Regions from separate parts of the Streptomyces sp. NBC_00341 genome, predicted to be linked through region 2. Evidence: riboswitches for the same ligand, from Rfam matches in the RefSeq annotation. Region 2 holds a riboswitch; each other region holds the start of a gene.
What was found. A riboswitch is a leader RNA that binds a small molecule or an ion and turns the genes downstream of it on or off. The one in region 2 is predicted to bind S-adenosylmethionine.

Region 1 (4,168 bases), 2.7 Mb from region 2:
ACCCACATCTTGTCGTCCACCGCGCTCAGCCCCGAGACGAGCCCGCCCCCGCCCCGTTTCGCGTCGAGCGAGCCGTCCTCGTTCAGTGCGTACGAGACCGGACCGCGGTTGGACGCGACGAGTACCTGGGCGGCGGGCTGGGGGGCGTGCTCGGAGACCATGCGCGGAATCTAGCCCGATCCCGAACGGTCCAAACGTGCGTGCGGCCGCGGCCTGTCTCAGGCGGCGCGGCGCGAGACGTACTCCTCGATCTCGCGCATCGGCGGCCGCTCCTGGGTGTCCACCGGGTAGGTGCGCGGTACGAAGCCGTTCTCGCCGCGCTCGAACTGGGTCAGCTCCGGGCGCACCAGATGGCCGCGGGAGAGCCGCAGCGACGCGGTCCGGTAGATGGCCGCCGCCATCCGGCCGAGCGCCCGGCCGTCCTGGTGGCGGTGTTTGCGGACGCCGACGTCGACCTGGGCCAGCGCGTCCAGTCCGACCGTGTGCAGGGCGTCGACGAGCAGCCCCAGCTCCACCCCGTAGCCGACCGGGAACGGCAGCTGTTCGAGCAGTGAGCGGCGTACGGCGTACTCGCCGCCCAGCGGCTGGACGAAGCCGGCCAGCTGCGGCCAGTGCAGATTGAGCAGCGGCCGTGCCACCAGTTCGGTGACCCGCCCGCCCTGGCCCGCGGTGTCCCCGAGCGGACGGTCGTACATCGCCTTGACGAACTGCACGGAGGGGTCGGTCAGCAGCGGGCCGACGATGCCGGAGACGAAGTCGGCCGAGAAGTCCTTCAGGTCCGCGTCGATGAAGCAGACGATGTCACCGCCGGTCACCAGCAGTGACCGCCACAGCACCTCGCCCTTGCCGGGGACGGCCGGCAGCCGGGGCAGGATCGCGTCCCGGTGGATCACCCGGGCGCCCGCCCGGCGGGCCAGCTCCGCGGTGTCGTCGGTGGAGCCGGAGTCGATCACCACGAGTTCGTCGACCAGCCGGACCTTCTCCATGAGCTCGCGCCGGATCGTCCGGACGATGTCCCCGACCGTCGCCGCCTCGTTCAGCGCGGGCAGGACGACACTCACGCTCCCCCGGCGCGGGTCGCCGCTCCTGGCGGCCAGGAGCTGCTCCAGCGGGCGGTCGGCGCACGACCAGGAACGCCTGGTCAGCCAGCGTTCGACCTCTTCCAGCACGGTCGATACTCCCTGTATGTGATCCATCTCGCGGTTCGGACGACTATCTCAACAGTCCGGTGCTTCGGTTACAGTCTGAACAACGCAGATGGCCGTGGCATGCCGGGGTCCATCTGCCGATAAACGCCTGGATCGATGGTCCAGTGCCATAGCGCTCATCCAGAGGGACAGAGGGAACGGCCCGTTGAAGTCCCGGCAACCATCCCGCCGACCGCGAGGTCAGGTGGGGACGGTGCCAATTCCGTCTTGTGGCGAAATGCGTCACAAGGAAGATGAGGAGAAAGGGCCTCGCCATCATGGCTGTTGAGACTGTTGCAGCACCTACCGAATCTTCCGTGGACCTCGGTCCCGCCGCGGCACTTTCCTGCCGCGAGTGCGGAGAACGATTCCCGCTCGGTCCGCTTTTCGCCTGTGCGACCTGTTTCGGGCCGCTCGAAGTGGCGTACGACCTGCCGACCGGCTCCCCGGACGAGCTGAAGAAGCGCATCGAGGCCGGACCGGACAACATCTGGCGCTACGCGCCGCTGCTGCCGGTCCCCTCCGACGTCGCGGACAAGCCCAACATCAACCCGGGCTTCACCAAGCTGGTCAAGGCCGACAACCTCGCCCGTGAGCTGGGCGTCACCGGCGGCCTGTACGTCAAGGACGACTCCGGCAACCCGACGCACTCCTTCAAGGACCGCGTCGTCGCGATCGCCGTCGAGGCCGCCCGCGCCTTCGGTTTCACCACGCTCTCCTGCTCCTCCACCGGCAACCTCGCCGGTGCGGTGGGCGCCGCCGCCGCCCGCGCCGGTCTGCGCTCCTGCGTGTTCATCCCGCACGACCTGGAGCAGGGCAAGGTCGTCATGGCCGCGGTGTACGGCGGTGAGCTGGTCGGCATCGAGGGCAACTACGACGACGTCAACCGGTTCTGCTCGGAGCTCATCGGAGATCCGCTCGGGGAGGGCTGGGGCTTCGTCAACGTCAACCTCCGCCCGTACTACGGTGAGGGCTCCAAGACGCTCGCGTACGAGATCTGCGAGCAGCTCGGCTGGCGGCTGCCCGACCAGATCGTCATCCCGATCGCGTCCGGCTCGCAGCTCACGAAGATCGACAAGGGCCTCCAGGAGCTGATCAAGCTCGGCCTGGTCGAGGACAAGCCGTACAAGATCTTCGGCGCCCAGGCCGAGGGCTGCTCGCCGGTCTCCACCGCCTTCAAGGCCGGTCACGACGTGGTCCGCCCGCAGAAGCCGAACACGATCGCCAAGTCCCTCGCCATCGGCAACCCGGCCGACGGCCCCTACGTCCTGGACATCGCCCGTCGTACGGGTGGTGCGGTGGACGACGTGAACGACGAACAGGTCGTCGACGCGATCAAGCTCCTGGCGCGCACCGAGGGTATCTTCGCCGAGACGGCGGGCGGTGTGACGGTGGGCGTGACGAAGAAGCTGATCGAGGCCGGCCTGCTCGACCCGACGCTCACCACCGTCGTCCTGAACACCGGTGACGGCCTCAAGACGCTGGACGCGGTGGCCGCCACCTCGCAGGCGACGGCGACGATCCGTCCGAGCCTGGACGCCTTCCGCGCCGCCGGCCTCGGCACCGCCAGCTGATCCCACCCGAGACTCCAGGAAGGGCACCCACCATGAGCGTCAAGGTCCGTATCCCCACCATCCTCCGCACCTACACGGGCGGTCAGGCCGAGGTCCCGGCAGAGGGCGCGAACCTCTCCCAGGTCATCGAGTCCCTGGAGAAGGACCACCCGGGCATCGCCGCCCGCGTCCTGGACGACCAGGGCAAGCTCCGCCGCTTCGTCAACGTGTACGTCAACGACGACGACGTGCGCTTCGAGGGCGGCCTGGAAGCGGTCACCCCGGACGGTGCGGGAGTCTCGATCATCCCGGCCGTCGCCGGCGGCTGCTGAGCCCCGGGACCCGAGCGGTCCCACTGCACCGAGTCACCTGAATTGCCCTCTCCGCGACGGAAGCGGAGGGGGCAATTCTGCATGGTTGAGCGCGGTAGAGTGTGGGAAGCCCCCTCCGCTGCCCGTGCCCCCCGCATATGAGAATGCGCCTGGCCACGACAAGATGCAGCCAAAGTACCTGAGCCTCTTGCGCCATAAGTCGCCTTTGCCTGGCCCGACTTGCCCTGGAATCTCATGAATTCCTCATATTCGGGTGATCGGTGCGCCGCAGAATTCTCGTCCGATTGACCTGTTGCAGAGGGCAGTTGGGCAGATACATTCGGCCGCGGTCGACGCGTTCCGGCGCACGCACCCTCTCCTGTCGGAGGGTGAGTTCTGACCCGGGCCCGCGAAGTGCGGTCCTGTGCAAGGGCCAGTAATAGGGGAGTTAGGCATGGCTCAGGGCACCGTCAAGTGGTTCAACGCGGAGAAGGGGTACGGCTTCATCGCGGTCGACGGTGGTGCGGATGTTTTCGTCCACTACAGCGCGATCCAGATGGACGGATACCGCACCCTCGAAGAGGGTCAGCGAGTTGAATTCGAAATCTCGCAGGGCCAGAAGGGGCCGCAGGCGGACATGGTCAAGCTCGCTGTCGGCTGAGCTCGGCACGGTCGGCCAACGACACTACTCACGCACGGAGGGCCCGTACCCCTGGGGTACGGGCCCTCCGTGCGTCCCGAGGCGCGCGCCGTCGTCCGTATCCGGAGGGCGAAGCTTGCACTCTCGGGGGTCGAGTGCTAATCATTGGGCTTAGCACTCTCCGGGTGAGAGTGACAGAAACTTGGACCGGGCCGGTGAGGCCCGCAGGTCTGCCGGGGCAAGGAACCGGCAGGCGGCAGGCCGTCCGTCGCGGGCGCCACTCGGTCCGGAGAATCCACCCCTGTCCGGGAGGACCACTTCATATGGCCAAGATCATCGCGTTCGACGAGGAGGCCCGGCGCGGTCTTGAGCGCGGCATGAACCAGCTCGCCGACGCCGTCAAGGTCACCCTCGGCCCCAAGGGCCGCAACGTCGTCCTTGAGAAGAAGTGGGGCGCCCCCACGATCACCAACGATG
Region 2 (4,168 bases):
GTGCACACTGCACGGGTCTTCCGTCGGACCGCCGGTTCTGGAACACTCCTGTCGTTTTCGCCCTTATGTTTCCTCACCCCACAGAGGCCCCCACTCATGGCAGAACTCAACCGTCGCCGCCTCCTGCAACTCGCCGGAGGCACGGTCGCCTTCAGCGCGTTGTCGAGCAGCATCGCCCGCGCCGCCGCACTGCCCGCGAAGGGCCGTACGGGCACGCTCCAGGACGTCGAGCACATCGTCGTACTGATGCAGGAGAACCGTTCCTTCGACCATTACTTCGGCACCATGAAGGGTGTGCGCGGCTTCGGTGACCCGCGTCCGGTCACGCTGCCCGGCGGAAAGCCGGTCTGGCACCAGAAGGACCTCCTCGGCAAGGAGGTGCTGCCGTTCCGGCCGCCCGCCGACGACCTCGGGCTGCAGTTCCTCCAGGACCTGAACCACGACTGGGCCGGTGGGCACCGGGCGTTGAACAAGGGCGCGTACGACCAGTGGGTGCCCGCCAAGACCGCCACGACGATGGCCCACCTCACACGTGAGGACATCCCGTTCCACTACGCCCTCGCCGACGCGTTCACCGTCTGCGACGCGTATCACTGCTCGTTCCTCGGCTCGACCGACCCGAACCGCTACTACCTGTGGAGCGGGTACACCGGCAACGACGGTACCGGCGGCGGTCCCGTGCTCGGCAACGACGAGGCGGGCTACGGCTGGAAGACCTACCCCGAGCGGCTGGAGGAGGCCGGGGTGTCGTGGAAGGTCTACCAGGACATCGGTGACGGGCTCGACGCCGCCGGTTCGTGGGGGTGGATCGACGACGCCTACCGGGGGACGTACGGCGACAACTCGCTCCTCTACTTCAACAGTTATCGCGACGCCAAGCCCGGCGACCCCCTCTTCGACAAGGCGCGCACCGGGACCGACGTCAAGAACGGCGACGGGCTCCTCGACGATCTCAAGGCCGACGTCCGGGCCGGGACGCTCCCCAAGATCTCCTGGGTCGTCTCGCCCGAGGCCTACAGCGAGCACCCCAACTGGCCCGCGAACTACGGTGCCTGGTACATCTCGCAGGTGCTGGACGCGCTGACCTCCGACCCCGAGGTCTGGGGCCGGACCGCCCTCTTCATCACCTACGACGAGAACGACGGCTTCTTCGACCACGTCGTGCCGCCGTTCGTGCCGTCCGGCGCGGCGCAGGGGCTGTCCACCGTGGACACCTCCGCCGACCACTTCCCCGGCGACATCCGGTACGCGGCCGGGCCGTACGGGCTCGGGCAGCGCGTGCCCATGACGGTCGTGTCCCCGTGGAGCACCGGGGGGTTCGCGTGTTCCGAGGTCTTCGACCACACCTCCGTCATCCGGTTCATGGAAGAACGCTTCGGTGTGCACGAGCCCAACATCTCGCCCTGGCGGCGTGCTGTCTGCGGCGATCTCACCTCGGCCTTCGACTTCCGCACGACGGACACCGCGCCCGCCTCGCTGCCCTCCACGGACGCATACGCGCCGCCGGACGGGGAGCGGCACCCCGACTACGTTCCGGTGCCGCCGGTCTCCGGCAGTGTGCCGAAGCAGGAGTCCGGCACGCGGCCCACCCGGCCACTGCGGTACGCGCCGCTCGTGGACGGGGCGGCAGACCCGGGCACCGGGAAGTACCAGCTCACCTTCAGTGGCGGGGACGCGGCCGGAGCGCAGTTCCTGGTGACGTCCGGCAATCGCGGCGACGGGCCCTGGACCTACACCACAGAGGCGGGCAAGTCGCTCTCCGACAGCTGGAACACGGCCTACTCCAGTGGCGTGACCGACCTCACGGTCCACGGTCCGAACGGGTTCCTGCGGACCTTCAGGGGTCCCGGCAAGTCGGCCGGGCCGGAGGTGACGGCGCGTCACAACCCGGCGAGCGGAGCTCTCGAACTGACTCTCACCCAGGCCGGCACGGAGACCGTCCAGCTGACGGTGCGCAACGCGGACGCCTACGGCGGCGGGGCGCAGACCTTCGCGGTGCGGGCCGGCTCGACCGTGAAGCACACCGTTGACCTGCGCGGAAGCAAGCGCTGGTATGACATCGAGGTGATCTCGGACGCGGACGCCACCTTCCTTCGCCGGTTCGCCGGACACGTCGAGACGGGTGAGGCGGGAACGAGCGACCCGGGCCTGGTCACCGGCTGACCGGCCGGCCCGGGAGCGGTGAGCGGCAGCCGGGCTGTCATCGGAGAGCGGTGGGGACGCACGGGCCGGGTCCGGCCCTGCCCGTGCGTTCCTGACCGACCGTCGGGCGGGCGGCCCCGTGTGTCGGGGCGCGCCCGCTCGGTGCGTTAGGGTTTTTGCCGGGTCATGAGTTCCAGTGCGCAGCCCCGGCTTGCTGGACGGCACCCCGCTCCGCTGCGGGTGCTCCGGGTGACGACCTGCCCCGTGCGCGAGGTACGGGGAACAGCGGACCGCGGTGCAGAGCGCTCGGGGTCCATCATCCCCGGAAGGCGGGACTCGCCATGCTGCGTCATCTCCCCGAGCACGGCTCTGTGCGGAGCGAGGACTGCGAGCGGTACGCCGCAGGCCACCAAGTGCACTGGATCCACGCCAAGAAGTGTCGGCAGGAGCCCGGTCAGGCCGTCGAGATACTGCTGACCGCGGACGACGTCCGGGACGACGGCTGGATCGGACTGCGTGCCGCGTTCGACTACGCGGGCACCCTTCCACGGGTGTGGACACACGCTCCGGACGCGCTCCGGGAGACGCTCGCCGGGCACCGGGGGCGCGTGTACTGGCTCTCCCGCTGGCATGCGCTCAAGCTCGTGACCGGTGCCGACCGGGTCGCCGGACTGGTCAACGTCGCCTTTGAGGCGGGAGAGTTGTGCGGGCGCCCGGGCCCCGGGCGCTCGTAGCCGAGTCGCTGTCCGACGTCGGTACTCGGAGTCGGTACCTGGAGTCGGTCGTCAATTGTCGTGAGATGTCGACCGGTTGCTTCATTCCGAGCGCACATTTGATCGTCATTGACCGCTGTGGTGTCACATAAAATCCTTATAGTGGGCGTGCGTTGACCGCACGATCGTGACGCGTGACGCTTCCGCCACAGAAGTCAGGACGATGACGCGCCCTTCCTCCACAGAGCCCGAGCCCGCCTCGCCCCCTCCGGAGTGCCCCGCGCACGCGTGGCAGGGGGCCGTACCCCTCAGCGGGCCCTCGTTCCAGACCGAACCGCAGTCCGTCTACCGCGCCATGCGACGGGACCACGGGCCGGTCGTTCCCGTCGAACTGCCGGGCGGGTTCCCCGCCTGGCTGGTCATCGGCTACCGGGAACTCCATCAGGTCACCAGTGACGGTGAGCTGTTCCCGCGCGATGTCGGCCTGTGGAACCAGTGGGAGAACATCCCGCAGGACTGGCCACTGCTGCCCATGGTCGGGCGGCCGCTGCCGTCCATCTACTTCAGCGCGGGGGACGAGCACCGGCGCCACGCGCGGATGGTCGGACCCGCCCTCGAAGGGGCCGACCCGTTCGAGATCCGGAGCCACTGCGAGCAGTTGGCCGACCGGCTGATCGACGCCGTGTGCAGCCGGGGCACGGCCGACCTCGTCGCCGACTTCTGCGAGCCCCTTCCGGTCCTGGTCCTCGCGCGGCTGGTCGGATTCCCCGACGAGGAGGGCGCCTCCATCGCCCGGGTGCTGAAGGACCTGGCCGACGGCGGTCCGGGCGCGCAGGAGGCCCATCGGCGTTTCGGGGAGCACATGGCGCGACTCGTCGCCGCGAAGCGTGCCGCCCCCGGCGACGACGTGACCTCCCGGATGCTCGCGTTCCCCGAGGCCTTCACCGACGAGGAGTACATGCTCGACCTGATGGCCATCACGGCCGCCGGGCACCTCACCACCGCCGACTGGATCAGCAACTCGCTGCGGCTGATGCTCACGGAGGACGAGTTCGCGCAGTCGATGGCGGGCGGCCGGCGCAGCGTGGCCGAGGCCATGAACGAGGTGCTCTGGGAGGACGGGCCGACGCAGATCCTCGCCGGACGCTGGGCCGCCCGCGACACCCGGCTCGGCGGACGGCCGGTCAGGGCGGGGGACATGCTGCTGCTCGGGCTCGGCGCCGCCAACACCGATCCGCTGATCCGGCAGAGCCTGACCGGCGGCGGCTCCTCCGCGCAGGGCGGCAACGGCGCCCATCTCGCCTTCAGCCACG
Region 3 (4,168 bases), 760 kb from region 2:
CGGACGGTCCGAGGACGACCGTGACCTCCCCGGGCCGCACGGTCAGCGCCACGCCGTCGAGAACGCGCTGGGAGCCGTACCACTTGTGCACGTCGTGCACCTCGACCGCGGCGGGGCGCACCGGGGGCGCCGCGACTGCGTCGGCCTCACCCGGTGTACCGGCGGGCTCGGCCGCTTCCGCTGTTCCGGTCGTCGCCTCCGCGGTCATATCGCTGTCTCCTTCCGGACCCGTGCCCGCAGATCGCCCAGGCCGGTCCGCAGCCTCTGCAGCGGTGTGGGCGGCAGGGTGCGCAGCGCGCCCCGCGAGTAGTACCGCTCGACGTAGAACTGGATGACGGACACCACGCTGGTGAGGATCAGGTACCAGGCGGTGGCGACCAGCAGCAGCGGCACGATGTCGCCGGGGTAGGTGCTGCCCATGCTCTGTACGGAGCCGAAGAGGTCGAGCAGTGAGACGTAGAAGACCAGTGAGGTGCCCTTGATCAGGCCGATCAGCTGGTTGACGTAGTTCGGGGTGATGGAGCGCAGGGCCTGCGGGAAGACGATCTTCGCGAACCGGTACCGCTTCGGGAGGCCGAGGGCGGCTGCCGCCTCGTGCTGGCCCTGGTCGACGGAGAGGATGCCGCCGCGCACCACTTCGGAGGCGTACGCCGCCTCGTTCAGGCTGAGACCGATGACGGCGACGGCCATGTCGGTGGCGAGGCGTGACTCGTCGAAGCTGAAGAACGCCGGGCCGAACGGCACTCCCACGCTCAGCGTCCGGTAGAGCGCGCTGAAGTTGTAGAGGAACAGCAGGATCACGATCAGCGGGACCGATCGGAACAGCCAGGTGTAGACCCAGCTGACCGCGCGCAGCACCGGGCTCGGGGAGAGCCGGGCCAGGGCCAGCAGCACACCGCCGAGAAGCCCCAGCACGGCGCTGAACAGGGCGACTTCGAGCGTGACGAGCAGGCCGTCAAGGATGGTGGGGCGCAGGAACCAGTACTGGAACCGGTCCCACTGGTAGAAGGGGTTGGCCACCAGCCCGTGGACGATCTGGGCGACCAGCACCAGGACGACGACGGTGACGATCCAGCGTCCGGGCCGAAGCAGCGGGCGGACCCGCTGCGGGACCGGCGGTTTCGGCACGACGGGTGGCCCGGGGCGGGGCGCCGCCTCGGCGGGCGGCGCTGACCCGGAGGACACAGCGACGCCGGGGGATTCACTCACGGAGGGCTCCAGCGGATGCGGACGGCCCGGACCGCGGACGGCAGCGCCTCGCCACGCCGGTCGTCGGGAACGACGCGGCAGGGCGCGGGCAGCACAGCGCGGAGCAGGGGGCCGGGCGGGGAGGGGACGCACCGCGGCAGCGGTGGACGTCAGGGAGTCAGAGGGCCGTCAGCCTTGACGAAGAGCGCGACAAGCGGCGGTACACAGCGCGCTGTTGACACGCTGGAGGTCGACGGAGCGGTCCGCGCAGAGCACGACGCGGCCTCGGGACCGCCAGGCAGCCATCCCCTCAGCTGCGTGCATCGCTCTCACCGTCACCGATCCGCCCCGCGGGGCCTCGCGTCTGCCGGACACCGTCCGGTCCTCAACTGCGGCACCCCTCGGTGTGCTGGGGCGCCGGCCGACAAGCCGGGCGTATCGCCGCTACCCGGAGCCGTTCCGCGCCGCAAGTTATGCATGGGCCGACAGGAATGTCAACGCGGGTGACCAACAGGCGAGATGGCCCCTGTGGCCTCCTTGACGGCGTCACCCGGCGCACCGAAACTGACGTGGACGGTCACGATTGTCAGCGCCCCCGTGCGGGATCCGTCCTGCTCACGGGGTCCATCGGCCCCGGCCCGCTGGCAGGCAACCCTTCCACCGCGACGGGGTGCCCCGGGTGACGACCGGGTCCCGCCGGTGCGGCGGGGCAAGCGTGGTCCCGCGTCTCGCGGGCCCCGGAGTCGGGACGGGTGGGACATGTCCAGGAACGGCTTGACGAGGCGCCTGCACATCGACCTGCTGCGTGTCTCCAGCGCTTACTAGCCCGGAACACCGGACGCGTACAGGTCCGCACGGTTCGCGACGACGCGCACAGGTCCGCGCTGTCACGATGACGCGTACAGGTCCGCACGGTCTCGATGACGCGTGCACGCCCGCGCTGTCGTGATTCGGACCGGTGCGCGAGCGCAGCCGTTCCCCATCCGGCCGCTGGTGCCCACAAGGCGGCGGCTACCTCGTTCCCACCGGGATCTCCACAGGAGTGTCATGCCCGAGACAGCTTCGCGCAGTTCCAGCACAGGCAACTCCCTCACGTGCGGCTCGATCTCATCCGGCCCGAGTCCGTGCGCCACGCATCCCCGTCCCAAGATCGCCGTACCCTCCTCCCGTATCCACAGCCGTATCGGCGTCGGTCTGGCCGGCGGCTTCTATCCCGCTCCGCACCGCTACGAGCTGTTCCTGTCGGCGGGCTGTCCGCGCTCGCTGCGTATCTCGATCACCCTCGGCCTGCTCGGTCTCCGGGACTCGGTCGCCACCACGTTCCTGGGGCACCCCGCCGGGACACCCGAGGCGTACGCCTCGCTGCGCGGCGCGTACGAGGCCACGCTGCACCACTACGACGGGCCGCTGACCGCGCCCGCGCTGTGCGACCGCTGGAGCGGACGCATCGTCAGCAACCACACGCCCGACATACTCCGCGATCTGGCAGGCCTGCTCTCCGGCCATGACGAGGCCTGTCCCTCGGCGCTGCGCCCGCCGGAGCTCGCCGACGGCATCGAGGCCCTGCGCGAGCTGCTGGACCGGGACGTCACCCCGCACGCGGGGTCCTCGGAGCGCTCTGCGGCCCTGGACCTCCTGGACCGGTCCCTCGCCCGGCGCCCCTACGCGCTGGGCGAGCAGCTGACGGCCGGGGATGTGGACCTGTGGGTGGCGCTCGTCCATCTCGGCCCGGTCGACGCCCTCGGCGACCGCGCCCGGCTCCGGGAGTACGTACGCCGCCTCTGCGGCCACCCCGCCTTCCCGAATACACCGCAGATGCCGGAGACACCAGGGGCTCCGACGGCTCCGGACGTCGCGGGCGGGGCGGCCGCCGTCGACTCGCTGCCTCAGGCTCCCACGTAGGCCGCGAGGTGCTCGCCCGTGAGGGTGGAGCGGTCCGCGACCAGGTCGTCGGGGGTGCCCTCGAAGACGAGCCTGCCGCCGTCGTGACCGGCGCCGGGGCCCAGGTCGATGATCCAGTCGGCGTGCGCCATGACCGCCTGGTGGTGTTCGATCACGATGACGGACTTCCCGGAGTCCACCAGCCGGTCGAGCAGGCCGAGCAGCTGCTCGACGTCTGCGAGGTGAAGGCCGGTGGTCGGTTCGTCGAGGACGTAGATTCCGCCCTTCTCGCCCATGTGCGTAGCCAGCTTGAGCCGTTGCCGCTCACCGCCGGACAGGGTGGTGAGCGGCTGGCCCAGGCTGAGGTAGCCGAGCCCGACGTCGGCCAGTCTGTCGAGGACGCGGTGCGCGGCCGGCGTGTGCGCCTCGCCGCTGCCGAAGAACTCCTCGGCCTCGGTCACCGACATGGCCAGCACCTCGCTGATGTCACGTCCGCCGAGGCGGTATTCGAGCACCGAGGCCAGGAACCGCTTCCCCTCGCACTCCTCGCAGACGGTGGCGACGCCCGCCATCATCGCGAGGTCCGTGTAGACGACCCCGACGCCGTTGCAGCCGGGGCAGGCGCCCTCGGAGTTGGCGCTGAACAGGGCCGGCTTCACATCGTTGGCCTTGGCGAACGCCTTGCGGATCGGGTCGAGCAGCCCGGTGTACGTCGCGGGGTTACTCCGTCGCGAGCCGCGGATCGCGCCCTGGTCGATCGACACCACCCCGTCCAGTCCCGAGACCGAGCCGTGGATCAGTGAGCTCTTGCCGGAGCCGGCGACGCCGGTGATCAAGGCGAGGACCCCGAGCGGGATGTCGACGTCGACGTCCCGCAGGTTGTTCGCGTCCGCGCCCCGAACCTCCAGCGCCCCGGTGGGCTTGCGCCGGGTGTCCTTGAGAGTGGCCCGGTCGTCGAAGTGGCGGCCCGTGACGGTGTCTCCGGCCCGCAGTCCCTCGACGGTGCCCTCGAAGCAGACGGTTCCGCCCGCCGTACCCGCGCCGGGGCCGAGGTCGACGACATGGTCCGCGATCGCGATCGTCTCCGGCTTGTGCTCCA

Region 1: another riboswitch for S-adenosylmethionine. It lies ahead of thrC (threonine synthase); the one in region 2 lies ahead of OG892_RS34445 (hypothetical protein).
Region 3: another riboswitch for S-adenosylmethionine. It lies ahead of OG892_RS37675 (glutathione S-transferase C-terminal domain-containing protein); the one in region 2 lies ahead of OG892_RS34445 (hypothetical protein).

The regions. Positions count from the first base shown of each region.
Region 1 is NZ_CP108002.1:5,002,490-5,006,657, forward strand. Features, by position in the region: gene OG892_RS22475 (trehalose-6-phosphate synthase) at 1-161, opposite strand, end outside; gene OG892_RS22480 (glucosyl-3-phosphoglycerate synthase) at 219-1,169, opposite strand; SAM riboswitch class I at 1,322-1,448, shown strand; gene thrC (threonine synthase) at 1,466-2,761, shown strand; gene OG892_RS22490 (MoaD/ThiS family protein) at 2,794-3,072, shown strand; gene OG892_RS22495 (cold-shock protein) at 3,506-3,712, shown strand; gene groL (chaperonin GroEL) at 4,015-4,168, shown strand, end outside.
Region 2 is NZ_CP108002.1:7,701,223-7,705,390, forward strand. Features, by position in the region: gene OG892_RS34440 (phosphocholine-specific phospholipase C) at 97-2,163, shown strand; SAM riboswitch class IV at 2,325-2,434, shown strand; gene OG892_RS34445 (hypothetical protein) at 2,484-2,876, shown strand; gene OG892_RS34450 (cytochrome P450) at 3,079-4,168, shown strand, end outside.
Region 3 is NZ_CP108002.1:8,462,528-8,466,695, reverse strand. Features, by position in the region: gene OG892_RS37685 (amino acid ABC transporter ATP-binding protein) at 1-121, opposite strand, end outside; gene OG892_RS37680 (amino acid ABC transporter permease) at 205-1,209, opposite strand; SAM riboswitch class IV at 1,764-1,910, shown strand; gene OG892_RS37675 (glutathione S-transferase C-terminal domain-containing protein) at 2,236-3,090, shown strand; gene OG892_RS37670 (ATP-binding cassette domain-containing protein) at 3,075-4,168, opposite strand, start outside.